DNA from 2 places in the Bradyrhizobium sp. CB82 genome. Region 2 is predicted to be linked to the other one. Evidence: riboswitches for the same ligand, from Rfam matches in the RefSeq annotation. Region 2 holds a riboswitch; the other holds the start of a gene.
The links. Region 2 has a riboswitch for S-adenosylmethionine ahead of QA640_RS07380 (homoserine O-acetyltransferase). Riboswitches for the same ligand answer to the same signal wherever they lie in the genome.
Positions count from the first base shown of each region.

Region 1: it holds a riboswitch for S-adenosylmethionine, as region 2 does, so the genes downstream of both, QA640_RS41695 (O-succinylhomoserine sulfhydrylase) here and QA640_RS07380 (homoserine O-acetyltransferase) in region 2, are expected to answer to the same signal.

Region 1 is NZ_CP121650.1:8,792,590-8,800,481, reverse strand. Features, by position in the region: gene QA640_RS41710 (OpgC domain-containing protein) at 1-669, shown strand, start outside; gene QA640_RS41705 (SGNH/GDSL hydrolase family protein) at 669-1,448, shown strand; gene QA640_RS41700 (SGNH/GDSL hydrolase family protein) at 1,461-2,453, shown strand; gene QA640_RS41695 (O-succinylhomoserine sulfhydrylase) at 2,614-3,810, opposite strand; SAM riboswitch at 3,878-3,957, opposite strand; gene QA640_RS41690 (2'-deoxycytidine 5'-triphosphate deaminase) at 4,067-5,173, shown strand; gene QA640_RS41685 (PAS domain S-box protein) at 5,326-5,748, shown strand; partial or broken gene QA640_RS41680 (hypothetical protein) at 5,753-6,289, shown strand; gene QA640_RS41675 (MATE family efflux transporter) at 6,537-7,892, shown strand, end outside.
Region 2 is NZ_CP121650.1:1,533,090-1,540,981, reverse strand. Features, by position in the region: gene clpB (ATP-dependent chaperone ClpB) at 1-606, opposite strand, end outside; gene QA640_RS07400 (MOSC domain-containing protein) at 863-1,651, shown strand; gene QA640_RS07395 (TIGR02594 family protein) at 1,759-2,412, opposite strand; gene QA640_RS07390 (alpha/beta hydrolase) at 2,610-3,479, shown strand; gene metW (methionine biosynthesis protein MetW) at 3,718-4,380, opposite strand; gene QA640_RS07380 (homoserine O-acetyltransferase) at 4,383-5,582, opposite strand; SAM riboswitch at 5,676-5,755, opposite strand; gene QA640_RS07375 (chorismate mutase) at 5,947-6,795, shown strand; gene hisC (histidinol-phosphate transaminase) at 6,830-7,892, shown strand, end outside.

The DNA of each region.
Region 1 (7,892 bases), 2.0 Mb from region 2:
AAGCCGGATCTCACGCTCGGCCTGTCGGTCGTGCTCTACGTGGTGACCTGGGAGTTCGACCTCTATTTCTCGGCCTATCCGAACGGCTTCTGGGCCTTCAACCCGCTCGCCTGGCAATTGCTGTTCGTATTCGGTGCCTGGTGTGCGCTCGGAGGTGCGCGGCGCATGTCGCGGATCCTGGCATCCCCCGTGACGATGTGGATCTCGATCGCCTATCTGCTGGCGGCGTTCTACGTGACGCTGACCTGGTACCTGCCACAGCTCTCCCATTTCATGCCGAAGCGGATCGAGCAGTGGATGTATCCGATCGACAAGACCGATCTCGACGTGTTGCGCTTCACGCATTTCCTGGCGCTGGCCGCGCTCACCGTGCGCTTCCTGCCGCGGGACTGGCCGGGCCTGAAATCGTCCCTCCTGAGGCCGCTGATCCTCTGCGGGCAGCATTCGCTGGAGATCTTCTGCCTCGGCGTGTTCCTGGCCTTCGCGGGCCATTTCATCCTGGCCGAGGTGTCCGGCGGCCCCGGCATGCATGCGCTGATTAGCCTCTGCGGAATCCTGATCATGTGGGCCATGGCCTGGGTGATTTCGTGGTACAAGCAAGTAGCCGACAAGAGCGGTTCGAAAACCAAAAACGCCGTCGGCAACGCCGATCTGGCGGGAGGGGGCTGATGAAGGCGAAGGTTCTCCTGAGCCTGATCCTGCTGTGCGGTGCTCTCGCCGCGCCATCCGCGCGCGCGGAGGATAATGCTGCGCCTGCTGCTCCCGCAGGGCCTGCCGCCTGTGAGGTGCCCTCCTACCTGCTCGCCACCGAAAGCCGGCTCCCGAAGGTCGCCGAGGCCGTCAAGAGCGAAAAACCGTTCGAAATCCTGGTCATCGGCAGCCGGTCGACCACCATCCCGTCGTCGGAAGAGAGTTCCTATCCGGCCCGTCTTCAGGCGAGCTTGAAGGAGAAGCTGCGATCGGAAGCGGTCCACGTCTCCGTAGAACTACAGAGCAAGAAGACGGCTGAAGAGGCCGCAATCACCTTCGTTAAGCTTATGGAAGCGAAAAAGCCTACTTTGGTCATCTGGCAGACCGGGACCGTGGATGCTATCCGATCCATTGATCCCGATGAGTTCCGCGGTGCCGTCACGGGTGGCGTTACTGCACTGCAAAATGCGGGGGCCGACGTTATATTGATGAACTTGCAGTATAGCCCGCGGACCGAAACCATGATCTCGGTGCCGCCCTATCTCGATAACATGCGCGTGGTGGCGCAGGAGCATGATATCCCGCTGTTCGACCGTTTCGCGATCATGCGTCAATGGAATGACCAGGGTCAGTTCGACCTCTTCAATCCGGCGCGCGGACCGGAGTTGGCGAAACAGGTCCATGATTGCCTTGGCCGGGCGCTGGCGCAGTTCGTCGTCGATGCCGCCCATCTTGGTCCGGCCCAGCAGCAAAACTGAGGTTTAGCGTAAATGAGTTCTTTCCGCCCTTTTGGCCTGACGGCATGTTTGGCTGCGCCCGTAGCGGTCGCGCTGCTGATCCCTGCATCGCTGTCGCCCGCCCGCGCGCAGGCCGTGGCTGCCGCGCCGACGGCCCCGCAGGCCGCTAATCCGGCGCCCGCGCCGCCGACCACGACCACCGCGACCAGCCAGCAAGAATCTCCCGGGCAGCGCGGCCTCACCGCGCGGGCCATCGACAAGGTCAAGCAGGTCGCCAAATCGGCCGGCGACATCTTTAGCCGCGTGCCGTGCCTGCCGCCCAAGGGCGGCGCGAAATCGATGGGCTCGCTGCCGCATGTCGCGAGCAAGCTGGTCGCCGGCAAGCCGGTCGTGATCGTCGCATTCGGATCGTCGTCGACGGCGGGCTTCGGTGCGAGCTCGCCCGATTTCAACTATCCCAACCGTCTCACCGCGCAGCTTCGCCGGCAATATCCGACCGCTGACATCACCGTCATCAACGCAGGTGTCGGCGGCGAGGACGCGCCCGAAATGATGAAGCGCCTCCAGAAGGAGGTGATCGACGTGCATCCGGATCTCGTGATCTGGCAGGTCGGAACCAACGCGGTGCTGCGCAACCTCGATCCGGGCGACACAGCCAAGCTCGTCGAAGACGGCATCACACGCATCCAGGCGGCCGGCGATGCCGACATCGTGCTGGTCGATCCGCAATATTCGCCGCGCGTCACCGAGCGCCCCGAAAGCGCCGGCAAGATGGTGAAGCTGCTCGGCCGCGTCGCCGAGCTCCGTCACGTCGGTATCTTCCCGCGCTTCGAGGTGATGCGCGACTGGCACGAGAAGCAGGCCATTCCGGTCGAGAGTTTCGTGATCTCCGACGGCCTGCACATGAATGATTGGGGTTACGCCTGCTTCGCGCAGCTCCTCGGCGACGACATCATCCGCTCCGTCGGCCAGATCAAGCTCGGCGTCAACGTGCCTGCCGACGTGCGGAGGTACCGGCCGATGTGAGCCGTCGTACCTCTGGCAGGTGAGCAAAGGCGCGTTAGGGCCGTGTCCACCACTCATCTAGCCAGAACGTCGGCAGAAGTGGTGGGCACGCGGAGCCTGTCATCGGGCGCGCGTTCGCGCGACCCGGTGGCTTTGCCCATCCTACGGTTCAACACAGGCCTCACGCCTTCTCCAGCGCAGCGGTGAGATCCTCGATCAGATCGTCCGCGTGCTCGAGCCCCGCGGAGAAGCGGATGAAGCCCTCGCTGATGCCGAGCGCGGCGCGGTCTTCCGGCTTCAGGCGCTGATGCGTCGTGGTGGCCGGGTGTGTCACCAGGCTCTTGGCGTCGCCGAGATTGTTGGAAATCTTGGCGAGCCTCAGCGCATTGAGCACGCGGAACGCCGCCTGCTTGCCGCCCTTGACCTCGAAGCCGACCAGCGTCGAGCCGCCGCGCATCTGCTTCTTCACCAGCGCCGCCTGCGGATGATCGGCGCGGCCGGGAAAGATCAGCCGCGAGATTTTGGGATGGCTCGCGAGCACTTCGGCGACGCGGGCTGCCGTGTCGGTCTGCGCACGCACGCGCACGCCAAGCGTCTCCAGCCCCTTGAGCAAGACCCAGGCGTTGAACGGCGAGATCGACGGCCCGGTCTGGCGCATGAAGTTATGGATGTGCTCGGCGATGAACGCTTCCGACGACAGGATGATGCCGCCGAGACACCGGCCCTGGCCGTCGATATGCTTGGTCGCGGAATAGACGACGACGTCGGCGCCTAGCGCCAGCGGGCTCTGCCAGATCGGCGTCGCGAACACGTTGTCGACGACGAGCCGCGCGCCGCCCTTGTGGGCGATCTCGGCGATGGCGGGAATGTCGAGCACGTCGAGCGTCGGATTGGTCGGGCTCTCCAGGAAGAACGTCTTGGTGTTGGGCTTGACCGCGCGCTGCCACTGATCGAGATCGAGGCCGTCGACCAGCGTGGTCTGGATGCCGTAGCGCGGCAACAGATCCTGCACCACGTAGAGGCACGAGCCGAACAGCGCCCGCGACGCCACCACGTGATCACCGGCCTTCAAGGGCGCCAGGATCGCCGTCGTCACCGCGGCCATGCCGGTCGCCGCCGAGCGGGCGGCCTCGGCGCCCTCGAGCTCGATCATGCGCTGCTCGAACATTGCGATCGTCGGGTTGGAGTAGCGCGAATAGATGAAGCCGGGGTCCTCGCCCTTGAACCGCGCCTCGCACTCCTCGGCGCTCGCGTAAACGTAACCCTGCGTGAGGAACAGCGCCTCGGACGTCTCGCCATATTGCGAGCGCAGGGTACCGGAATGGACCAGCCGGGTTTCGGGACGGTATTGTGCGGCGGACGCCGGGGACTTCGACATAGGACCTCCAATGTGACCACCTAAATGGTCACAAAAAAACCGGCCTGGATATCTCCACTGGCCGGGATCACATGGGTCCCCGGCCTGTTTAGCGATTTATTTAACGTGGCTGCAAGCCGGCCGGCTCAAATCACCACGGGATAAGTCATGCTCATATTCCGCCATGCCCTTTTCGTCAAGGCATCCATCGGATAGCGATAAAAGGTTCGTTTTTCCGCATTTTTGGATGCGTTTGACCCGAGATGAGGACCACCGGTTGACGTTCACGGTCGCCGCCGACGCCAATGGTATCCTGCCCGACCGCATGATCGCGGCGATGGCGGATGGCGGGCTCATCCTGCCCGCCTACGACTTCGTCGAGGCCCAGATCCAGCCGGCCAGCCTCGATTTGCGCCTCGGCGACATCGCCTACCGCGTGCGCGCGAGCTTCCTGCCCGGACCCGGCGCCACCGTCGCCGAGCGCATCGACGAGTTGAAGCTGCACGAGTTCAGCCTCACCGACGGCGCGGTGCTGGAGACCAACTGCGTCTACATCGTGCCGCTGCTCGAGAGCCTCGCGCTGCCGCCGGAGATCGTCGCGGCCGCCAATCCGAAAAGCTCGACCGGCCGGCTCGATGTCTTCACTCGCGTGATCGCCGACGGCACGCGGCGCTTCGACATGATCGGCGCCGGCTATCATGGCCCGCTCTATGCCGAGATCAGCCCAAAAACGTTTCCGGTGCTGGTGAGCGAGGGGTCGCGGCTCTCGCAGGTGCGCTTTCGCACCGGCGATGCCATCCTCAACATTGACGAGCTCGAGGCACTGCATGCGGCCGAGCGCCTCATCGACATCGACGAGGCCGATCTCACCGGCGGCGTCGCCGTCTCCGTCGATCTCTCCGGTGAGAAGGGCGGCGGCTTCGTCGGCTATCGTGCCAAGCGCCACACCGGCGTCGTCGATGTCGATCGCCGCGCCGGCTACGCGGTCGAGGATTTTTGGGAGCCGATCTCGGCGCGTCCGGACGGCAGCCTGATTCTCGATCCCGGCGAGTTCTATATCCTCGCGTCGAAAGAGGCCGTGCAGGTGCCGCCGGACTACGCCGCGGAGATGGTGCCGTTCGATCCGCTCGTCGGCGAATTCCGCGTGCACTATGCCGGCTTCTTCGATCCCGGCTTCGGCTATGCCGGTGCCGGTGGGCAGGGCGCCCGCGCGGTGCTCGAAGTGCGCTCGCGCGAAGTGCCTTTCATCCTCGAGCATGGCCAGATCGTCGGCCGCCTCGTCTACGAGAAGATGCTGGCGCGGCCCGATGCGATGTACGGCCAGCGCATCGGCTCCAACTACCAGGCGCAGGGCCTGAAGCTGAGCAAGCATTTCCGGGTGTAGCCACAAACTCCGCTGTCAATCCCCGCGAAAGCAGGGAATAGTACGCCGCGGCATTTCGGCTCTGGCACGAACATCTGGGAGTACCTGGATCGCCCGATCAAGTCGGGCGATGACACCTCGATGTGTGATACTCTTCGCGAGCGGAGGCGGACATGAGTGAACACCCCGAGCTCGACGCACGAATCCTCGACGATGCCGCAGATGCGCTGATCTCTTCGGATCGGGCCGGCACGATCGTCCGATGGAATCGTGCATCCTGCGCCCTGTTCGGTTTCTCCGCGCAGGAGGCGCTCGGCCAGAACCTCGACCTGATCATTCCCGAGCATTTGCGCGCCGCGCACTGGAAGGGCTTTGAGGCAGCGATGTCGAGCGGGACGATGAAGCTTGCCGGCCGGCCCACGCTGACCCGCGCGCTGCACAAGAGCGGACGCAAGCTTTACATCGAGATGACGTTTGCGCTGGTGCGGGATGCCGGCGGTGCCGTGCAGGGATCGGTGGCGATGGCGCGCGACGTGACCGAGCGGGTCGAGCGCGAGCGCGCGGCCAAGGCTGCGTCGCCGCCGCGAAGTTCGTGATGCGGAATTGCGCGAGGGACTGGCGTTCGCGCGCCATCTCGACGCACCACCATTCGATGCGAACAGCGCGCCGGCGCTGCCGGTTGCAAGCTGGCCAAGACCGCGGCTGGAAAAGGCCTATCGCAACTACGCGATGGAATATGTCCGCACCGCCGCGCCCGTGATGGTGCAATTGTTCGGACCCGAGGATGGCGGATATCTTCTGCATCTCACGGGCAAGCTGATCGGCATGCAGTATTTTGACGAGGTTGCGGCGGCGCTGGGAATGAGCCGCGGCGGCGCGACAGAGTTTGCCTCGCTCCTGAACGCGCTACTCGCGGCACAGGACGATGCGGTCGAGACGACGAGGTCCGAAGGCGCGTTCGAGATTTGCCAGCAAGGCTGGAAGCTGATGGAAGACGTCGCCGACTATCACCGCGCCTGCGCAAAAGTGTTGGAGGGGCTGTTCGAAGGGCTTGCGGCCGGGTGCGGGCGGCATATCGATGTCAGGCTGCAACCGGGTGCAGGCGGCAAGCCGCCGCTGGTGTGGAGCATCTGTTGACGAAGCTTGGGTCCACGCACTCCACCTCGCCCCGCTTGCGGGAAGCAGCTTCGACCTTCTGAATGCGCTGCCGCAGGGCACGATTGCACCGGACGCAGGAGGAATCGGCCCGTGGCGTGCTAACACGAGCCGTTCATCGCGTTCGTCCAGGGCGTGCATCAGTCAATTGACCTTGAACGTGATCATGTTGACAGACGCTCCGGCCCGATCGCCCTAGCGCTCTTCAAAAGTCTTTATCGGAGAGGAAATGTCCGACGTCGGCGTTGCCGAGATTCCGGTCGATCAGGAGGAGCGTCCCAAGCCGCCGCCATCGCGACCGGTCAAGGTTGGCGCGCCGCGCAGCGCGCTGGTCGACGGGCCGATCCTGCGCACGCTGCTCGGGCTCGCCTGGCCGAACGTGATCGGGCTGTCGGCGGGCACCTGCGTGGTGATCGCGGAAACCTCCTATATCGGTCGCCTCGGCGTGGAATCGCTCGCCGCGATGGCGCTGGTGTTTCCCTGCGTGATCCTGATGATGACGATGTCCGGCGGCGCCATGGGCGGCGCCGTGGCTTCCGCGATCGCGCGTGCGCTGGGTGCGGGCGATCGCGAGCGTGCCGGAACGCTCGCCGCGCATGCGCTCCTGATCGGCATCACCTTCGGCCTCGTCTTCATGCTGGGCATGCTGATCTTCGGGCCGCGTCTGCTCGAGCTGCTTGGCGGCCGCGGCAATGTGCTGGCGCAGGCGATCGCCTATACGCAGGTGTTCTTCGGCGGTGCGGTGCTGGCCTGGCTGCTCAATACCTTGGCCGGCGTGCTGCGCGGCACCGGCAACATGAAACTGCCGTCGCTGTTGATGCTCAATTCGGCGGTGTGCCAGATCATTTTGGGCGGCACGCTGGGTCTCGGGCTTGGGCCGATACCACAGTTCGGCATGCGCGGCGTCGCTGCCGGTGCGCTGATCGCCTACACGATCAACATCGGCGTGATGAGCTGGTACCTGTTTTCCGGCCGCGCCCGCGTCGTGCCCAAGCTGGCCGGCTTGAAAGTCCAGTGGGCGATGTTCTTCGACATCCTGAAAGTCGGTGCGGTCGCCTGCTTCTCGCCGCTGCAATCGGTGCTGACCGTCTCGATCCTCACCCACATGCTGGCGAAATTCGGTACCGCCATCCTCGCCGGTTACGGCGTCGGCGCGCGGCTCGAATTTTTGCTGATCTCGATCGCCTTCGCATTCGGCATCGCCTCGGTGCCGATGGTCGGCATGGCGATCGGCGGCGGCAAGATCGCACGCGCGCGCCGCATTGCCTGGACGGCTGGCGTGGCCGCGTTTCTCGCCGTCGGCACGCCCGCGAGCCTCGTTGCCATCTTCCCCGATCTCTGGGTCAATATCTTTACCGACAGCGCGACCGTGCGCGCGACCAGCCATCAGTATCTCTCCACCGTCGCGCCCTTCTATGCCTTCATGGGCCTCGCCACGGCAATGTATTTTTCATCGCAAGGCGCGGCTAAAGTTCTGGGGCCGGTGCTGGCGCAGACTGCGCGGCTCATCTACATCGCTGTCTGCGGTTGGTGGCTGTCGACGCATGCCGCGACCGCGCAAAGCTTCTTCTGGCTCGCGGCAAGC
Region 2 (7,892 bases):
GTTCTTGGTGCGGCGGGAGAGCACCTGGATGGTGCGGCGGATCTCCTCGTCGCGGCCTATCACCGGATCGAGTTTGCCATCGCGCGCCGCTTGCGTGAGGTCGCGGGCGTACTTCTTCAGCGCGTCATAGGCATTCTCGGCGGTCGCGCTGTCAGCCGTACGACCCTTGCGCAGCGCCTCGATCGCCGCGTTGAGGTTCTGCGGGGTGACGCCGCCCTTGTTGAGGATCGTGCCGGCTTCGCTGCTCTTTTCGAGCGCGAGCCCGAGCAGCAGACGCTCGACCGTGACGAAGCTGTCGCCGGCCTTCTCGCCGGCCTTTTCGGCGGCGTCGAAGGTGCGGGCGAGCTCAGGCGCCAGATAGATCTGCCCGGCGCCGCCACCGGAAACCTTCGGCACCTTGTTCAGGGCATCCTCGGTCGCCTTCAGAATTGCGCGGGAATTGCCGCCGGCACGGTCGATCAGACCGGCGGCCAGGCCCTCATTGTCGTCAAGGAGGACTTTCAGGAGGTGGAGAGTCGAAAACTGCTGGTGCCCTTCGCGCATCGCGAGCGACTGCGCGGACTGGATGAAGCCCCTGGAGCGTTCGGTGTACTTTTCAATGTTCATCTTGTCTGTCCCTCGGCCTGCCCCTGGAGCCCTCTAAGGCACTCCAAGCGGCATCTTCATTGGGTTTCCGCTGGCCGCATTGACGTTCCTCAACCGGCAGCGGTGCTTGGCGGCCCGACACTGGCGCCGGCCTGACGCAGATGTGGGAACCAAGTCACGGGAACGGAAGAGGCTTCTTCACAAATTCGTGCGCGGCAAAGCTCGAGAGCTGAACGGCCCGCTTGGCGCCGGCAGGTCGAATCCCTTAACTAGCACCATGATTGCCAGCCCGATTGCCGAGATCACCGGCCTTTACCGCTACCCGGTCAAAGGCCTCACGCCCGAGCCCCTGCCCCGCGTCGCTCTGCGGGTCGGCCAGACCCTGCCGGCTGACCGCCGCTATGCCATCGAGAATGGCCCGAGCGGGTTCGATCCGCAGGCGCCGCAATGGATGCCCAAGTCCCAGTTCCTGATGCTGATGCGCAATGAGCGGCTGGCGGCCCTGCATAGCCGGTTCGAGGACGCGACCAACCTTCTGACGATCCGCAAGGACGGTCAGGTCGTCGCCAGCGGCGACCTGGAGACGGCCAGCGGGCGCGCTGCCATCGCGAGCTATTTCACCGGCAATTTCCAGAGCGAGCTGCGGGGTCCGCCAAAGGTGCTGTCGGGGCGCGACCACAGCTTCTCGGACGTCGCCCGCAAGGTCGTCTCCATCATCAATCTCGGCAGCGTGCGCGCCATCGAGGAGATGCTCGGTGGCGCCGCCGTTCATCCCCTGCGCTTCCGCGCCAATCTCTACCTCCAGGGATGGCCGGCGTGGCACGAGCTCGACCTCGTCGGCCAGACAATTGCGATCGGCGCGGCACGACTGAAAATCGTCAAGCGCATCGTCCGCTGCGCAGCCACCAATGTCGATCCGGAGACGGCGATGCGCGACCTCGAGATTCCGCCCACAATCATGCGCCACCTCGGCCACATGGATTGCGGCGTCTATGGCGAGGTGATCGCAGACGGCGAGATCGGCGTCGGCGACGCCGTTGCAGTGGAGGAACCGAAGCTGGTGTGAGCTCGCGCAGGGTGGGCAACGCGAAGCGTGCCCACCAACTCTTTTCGCAAGATGCGGACCGATGGTGGGGGACGGCGCTTCGCGCCTTTGCCCACCTTACGACGCCGTCAATTCGGCATCACATAGGCATAGATCCGTCCGCGCGAGACCGGCGCCTCGCGGACGCGATTGCCGTTGTTGCCGGAGATCATGATCGGATTGCCCTTGGCGTCGATGCCGGTGATGATGCCGACATGGCCGCCCCGGCTGCCGCGCGACATCACTGCGATGGCGCCGACCTGCGGACCGGAGACACGCGTTCCGTAGCGCGCGAACGAGCTCGCCATGTCGGAGCCAGTGCCCTGATGGCCGGTGTGCTGGAGCACCATGTTCATGAAGCGCGCGCACCACAAGCTGCCGCGCCCGGTCGGATTGCCGCCGAGATAGCGGCGCGCTTCGGAGACGAGACCCGAGTCGCCGCCCAAGCCGCCTGACATCGCCGTGCCGCCAGCATTGGCACTCGGCTCATAACTCGCCTGCGTGTTCACGAAGCCTTTCGCCTGCAACTGCGCGGCGCCGCGCTCGAAGCGCGAGTTGCGCGCGTGGCGATAGTGATGATGCCTGCCGGCATGGTGCGCGGCGTGATGCACGTAAGCGTGCCGCCCTGCGCTGTGACGATGAGACCGTGCCGATGCTGGAGAGATAGATGCGGCGAACGCCGCGGAGAAGAGAGCCAGCGCGATGACGTGACGCAGCCGGCCGTACGCAAACAACTCAAACATTCTTCATCCTTCGTTGACACCCCCAGATCCCGTCGGCCCGTGCGGTGGCCGACATCCGCGGGCTTATCAGAATCCTGATGTGGCGAGATCAAGACACGTCGGCAGTGATTTTGCGCGCCGGTTAACAGGTGTTAGAACCTTCATGCGTGAAATGCAGAACGGCATTCCAATGCCGCAACAGTGTCGGGAGGACTTCTATGCCTTACGCGACGTCGAAGGACGATTGCCGCCTCTACTTCGAGGAAGCAGGCCACGGCACACCGATCATCTTCCTGCACGAATTCGCGGCCGACTACTCCAATTGGGAGCCGCAGATGCGCTACTTCTCGCGCGGCCATCGCTGTATTTCCTATTCGGCGCGTGGCTATGCGCCGTCGGACGTGCCCGCGTCAGCCGACGTCTATACTTACAAGCACTTCTACACCGACGCGCTCGCGGTGCTCGACCATCTCGGCATCGACAAGGCTCATCTCGTCGGGCTTTCGATGGGCGCCTATTCGTCGCTTCAGATCGGATTGAGCGCGCCGCAACGCGCGCTGTCGATGACGCTGGCCGGCGTCGGCTCCGGCTCGGAGCTCGACAATCTCGAAGCCTGGCGCAAGCAGTGCCGCGCCAACGCCGAGCAGTTCGAAACGCTGGGCTCAGCGGAAGTTGCCAAAGTCACGCGCGAGGCGCCGAGCCGCATTCCCTTCCTGGTCAAAGACCCGCGCGGCCACGCCGATTTCTATGCCGCACTCGCGCGGCACGATTCCAGGGGCTCGGCCAACACCATGCGCGGCTTCCAGGGCGGCCGTCCCTCGATCTACACCATGACGGAGGCGATCAAACACGTGGCGACGCCGGCGCTGATCATCTGCGGCGACGAGGACGACCCATGCGTCGCGCCAAGCCTGTTCCTGAAGAGGCATTTACCGGCCGCGGGCCTCGCGATGTTTCCGAAGTCCGGCCACGTGCTCAATCTCGAGGAGCCCGCGCTGTTCAATGCGACGGTGGAGCGGTTCATCACGCTCGTGGAAGCCGGGCGATGGCCAGTGCGCGATCCGAGGTCGGTGCCTACGAGTTCATAGCCACCTCCTCCGTTGTCATGCCCCGCGAAAGCGGGGCATCCAGTACGCCGCAGCCTATCCGCATACGACTGCCGTCTCTGGAATACTGGATCGCCCGGTCAAGCCGGGCGATGACGGTTGAGCGTGCGACAAGCCCGTCCAACAACGTCGTCATTGCGAGCGCAGCGAAGCAATCCAGAATCCCTCCGCGGATAGACTCTGGATTGCTTCGTCGCTTCGCTCCTCGCAATGACGGTGGTTACTTCGCCTGTCCGCGGCTCAGCAGAAACACCCCCTGCTCGCCGAACAGATTCCACACCCACCACGGCAGCCGCAGGCGCAGCGGGCGGCCATAGAGATCGAGCGCCTCGGCGCGCTCCATTTTCACGCCGATCTCGTCACAGAGCTGGACGAAATCCTTGATGGTGCAGAAATGGATGTTGGCGGTGTCATACCAGGTTGCCGGCAGGTTCTCCGTACGCGGCATGTGGCCGCCGATCAGGAGTTGCAACCGCATCTTCCAGTAGCCGAAGTTGGGGAAAGATACGATCGCGCGGTGGCCGATGCGCAGCAGGTTTTCCAGCACCACCTTCGGCTGCCGCGTCGCCTGAAGCGTCTGCGACAGGATGACGTAGTCGAAGGCGTCGTCGGGATAGTTGATGAGGTCGGTGTCGGCGTCGCCCTGCACGACCGCGAGCCCCTTGGCGACGCAGCGGTTGACGCCTTCGCGCGACAGCTCGATGCCGCGGCCGTCGATGCCTCGGTTTTCCAGGAGCTGCAACAGATCGCCGTCACCACAGCCGACGTCGAGCACCTTCGAGCCGCGCCTGACCATTTCCGCGACCAGCAGATGATCGGAGCGGTAGTGACCTTCCTGTTCAGCCGCAAGACCCTCGAGCGGCAGCACTTCTTGCACAGACATCGCTAGCCACCCTCGCCGTTGAGGCCGCGCGCCTTCCCCGCGGATTGCAGGAAGGCGCGGGAGATATCGAAGAATTCGGGAACGTCGAGCAGGAAGGCGTCATGGCCGCGATCGGTCTCGATCTCGGCGAACGACACCCGCGCGCTCGACGCGTTCAGCGCGTGCACCAGCGCGCGCGATTCCGAGGTCGGGAACAGCCAGTCGCTGGTGAAGGACACCACGCAGAAGCGTGTCTTGACGCCGGCAAACGCCTTCGCCAGCACGCCGTCATGGTCGCCGGCGATGTCGAAATAGTCCATCGCCCGCGTCAGATAGAGATAGCTGTTGGCATCGAAACGCTCGACGAAGGACGAGCCCTGGTAGCGCAGATAGCTCTCGACCTGGAAGTCCGCATCGAACGAGAACGTCGGTAGTTCGCGGTCCTGCATGCGCCGGCCGAACTTGCGGTGCAGCGCTGCATCCGAGAGGTAGGTGATGTGCGCGGCCATCCGCGCCACCGCGAGCCCGCGATGCGGATGGATGCCGTGATCGGTGTAGCGGCCGTTGTGCCAGTCGGGATCGGCCATGACCGCCTGGCGGCCAAGCTCGTGGAAGGCGATGTTCTGCGCAGAGTGCCGCGTCGAGCAGGCGATCGCGAGCGCGGAGAACACGCGCTCAGGATAGGCCGCGGTCCATTGTAGCACCTGCATGCCGCCCATCGAGCCGCCGACCACGGCAAACAGCGTGTCGATGCCGAGGCGATCGATCAGCATCGCCTGCGCGCGCACCATGTCGGGGATCGTGATGATCGGGAAATCAAGGCCCCACACCTTGCCGGTCGCCGGATTGAGCGAGGCGGGCCCCGTCGAGCCCATGCAGCCGCCGATCACGTTGGCGCAGATGATGAAGTAGTGTTGAGGATCAAGGGGGCGGCCGGGACCGACCAAGGTCTCCCACCATCCGGGCTTGCCGGTGACAGGGTGCACGTTCGCGACATGCTGATCGCCGGTCAGCGCATGGCAGATCAGAATCGCGTTGGAGCGGTCCGCATTGAGCTCGCCATAGGTCTGGTAGGCGATCTGGAACGGGCTGAGGTCGATGCCGCAATCGAGCGGCAACGGCTGCTCGGCACCGAAATACGCAACCTGCGAACTCGGATGATCCGCCTCGTGCGAGCGCTCTTCGGCGATCGCGGGGCTCGGTACTGACGTGACGCCAACCATCTGACCATCGACCTCGTTTGCGATCAGCCCTTGCGAGCCGCCGCTGACATCAGGCCATGAAAAACCCGGCCTGAACGATAGGTTCGGCCGGGATCGGATGCGTCCCCGGCCTGTTTAGCGAGTTTTTTAACGTGGCTGCAAGCCGGCCGGCTCAAATGACCACGGAACACGCAAAAACTAGTTGCTGGCGCGGTTTTCGTCAAGCCGAGGTACCGATTAACCAAAGGGAGCCTCGCGAAGTCAGGCGAAATGACCGTCAATTCTCTTTGCTTTCGGCGCCCATCCTGCCTAATCAAGAGCCATAGCGCCTGCGGATCCGACTCAGCCGATCCGCCTTTCATGAGCCCCTGACAGACCGACAGCTATGTCCCAGCGTCCGCCCGCGCCACCAACGCTCCAGGAATTACGCAAGGAGATCGATGCGATCGACGAGCAGGTGCATCGCCTGCTGATGCAGCGCGGCGACATCATCGATCGCCTGATTCAGGCCAAGCAGACGCAGGAGGTCGGCTCGGCGTTCCGGCCCGCGCGCGAGGCCGATATGATGAAGCGCCTCGTCGAGCGTCATCGCGGCATCCTGCCGCTCGACACGGTCGAGAGTATCTGGCGCGTCATCATCGCGACATTCACCTACGTGCAGGCGCCGTTCTCGGTGCACGCCGACATCTCCGTCAGCGAGCCCGCGATGCGCGATTCCGTGCGCTTCCATTTCGGCTTCACCGTCCCCTACGTCGCGCATTTCAGCGCGCAGGCGGCTGTCGAAGCCGTCGCGAGGTCCAAGGGCGATCTGGCGCTGGTCTCGGCGACCTCGAGCCGCACGCCGTGGTGGCTGTTGCTCGAGGAGACGGACGCGCCGAAAATCATTGCCCGATTGCCCTTCGTCGAGCGTGCCGATCATCCGGCCGCGCTTCCCGTCTTCGTGGTCTCGCGCGTCGCCGATAGCGCCATGGTGACTGAGGTCGAGACCTTCAGCGTGCGCGTCTCCGGCTGGAACGCCGAGATCGCCCGCGCGCTGTCTCCGCTCGCCGAAATCGTGGCGGTGCCCGATACCGCCTTCGACGGCGCGGCGCTGCTGATCTCGGTGACGTCTGCGATCAGCCTCGACAAGATCAAGGCAGCCCTGATCGATGCGGGGGCCTCGGTCCGCTCGACGGCTCTCGTCGGCAGCCACGCAACGCGCTATACGGTGCCCCCGACCGGGACGAGATCTTAGGATTTCGAGCCGTCCCGCCAATCCGGAGTCCAAGATGTCCCGCCCCGTGCCGAATCCCGGCATTCTCGATATTGCGCCCTACACGCCCGGCAAGAGCCCGGTGCCGGAGCCGGGCCGCAAGGTGTTCAAGCTGTCGGCGAACGAGACGCCGTTCGGGCCCTCGCCCAAGGCGATCGAGGCCTTCACGCACGTGGCAACACATCTGGAGGACTATCCGGAAGGCACCTCGCGCGTGCTGCGCGAAGCGATCGGCCGCACGTTTGGCCTCGATCCCGACCGCATCATCTGCGGCGCCGGCTCGGACGAGATCCTCAATCTGCTCGCACACACCTATCTCAGCCAGGGTGATGAGGCGATTTCCACCGCCCACGGCTTCCTGGTGTACCCGATCGCGACCATGGCGAACGGTGCCAGGAACATCGTGGCCGCGGAGGCGAACTTCACCGCGGACGTCGATGCCATCCTGAAGGCGGTGACGCCGCGTACCAAGCTTGTCTGGCTCGCCAACCCCAACAACCCGACCGGCACCTATCTGCCGTTCGACGAGGTCAAGCGCCTGCGCGCCGGCCTGCCGTCGCACGTGCTGCTCGTGCTCGACGCCGCCTATTGCGACTACGTGTCGCGCAACGACTACGAAATGGGGATCGAACTGGTCGCGACCACCGAGAACACGGTCGTGACCCACACTTTCTCCAAGATTCATGGCCTCGCCGCGCTGCGCGTCGGCTGGATGTTCGGTCCTGCGCACATCATCGATGCGGTCAACCGCATCCGCGGCCCGTTCAACGTCTCGACGCCGGCGATGTATGCCGCGGTCGCCGCGATCGAGGACACCGCGCATCAGCAGATGTCGAAGCAGTTCACCGAGACCTGGCGCAACTGGCTGACCGACGAGATCGGCAAGCTCGGGCTGAAAGTGACGCCGAGCGTTGCGAATTTCGTGCTGATCCATTTCCCGACCGATAAGGGCAAGACCTCTGATGAGGCGGATGCCTTCCTCACCAAGCGGGGACTGGTGCTGCGCGCGCTGAAGAACTACGGCCTGCCCCATGCACTGCGCATGACCATCGGCACCGAGGAAGCCAATCGCCTCGTCG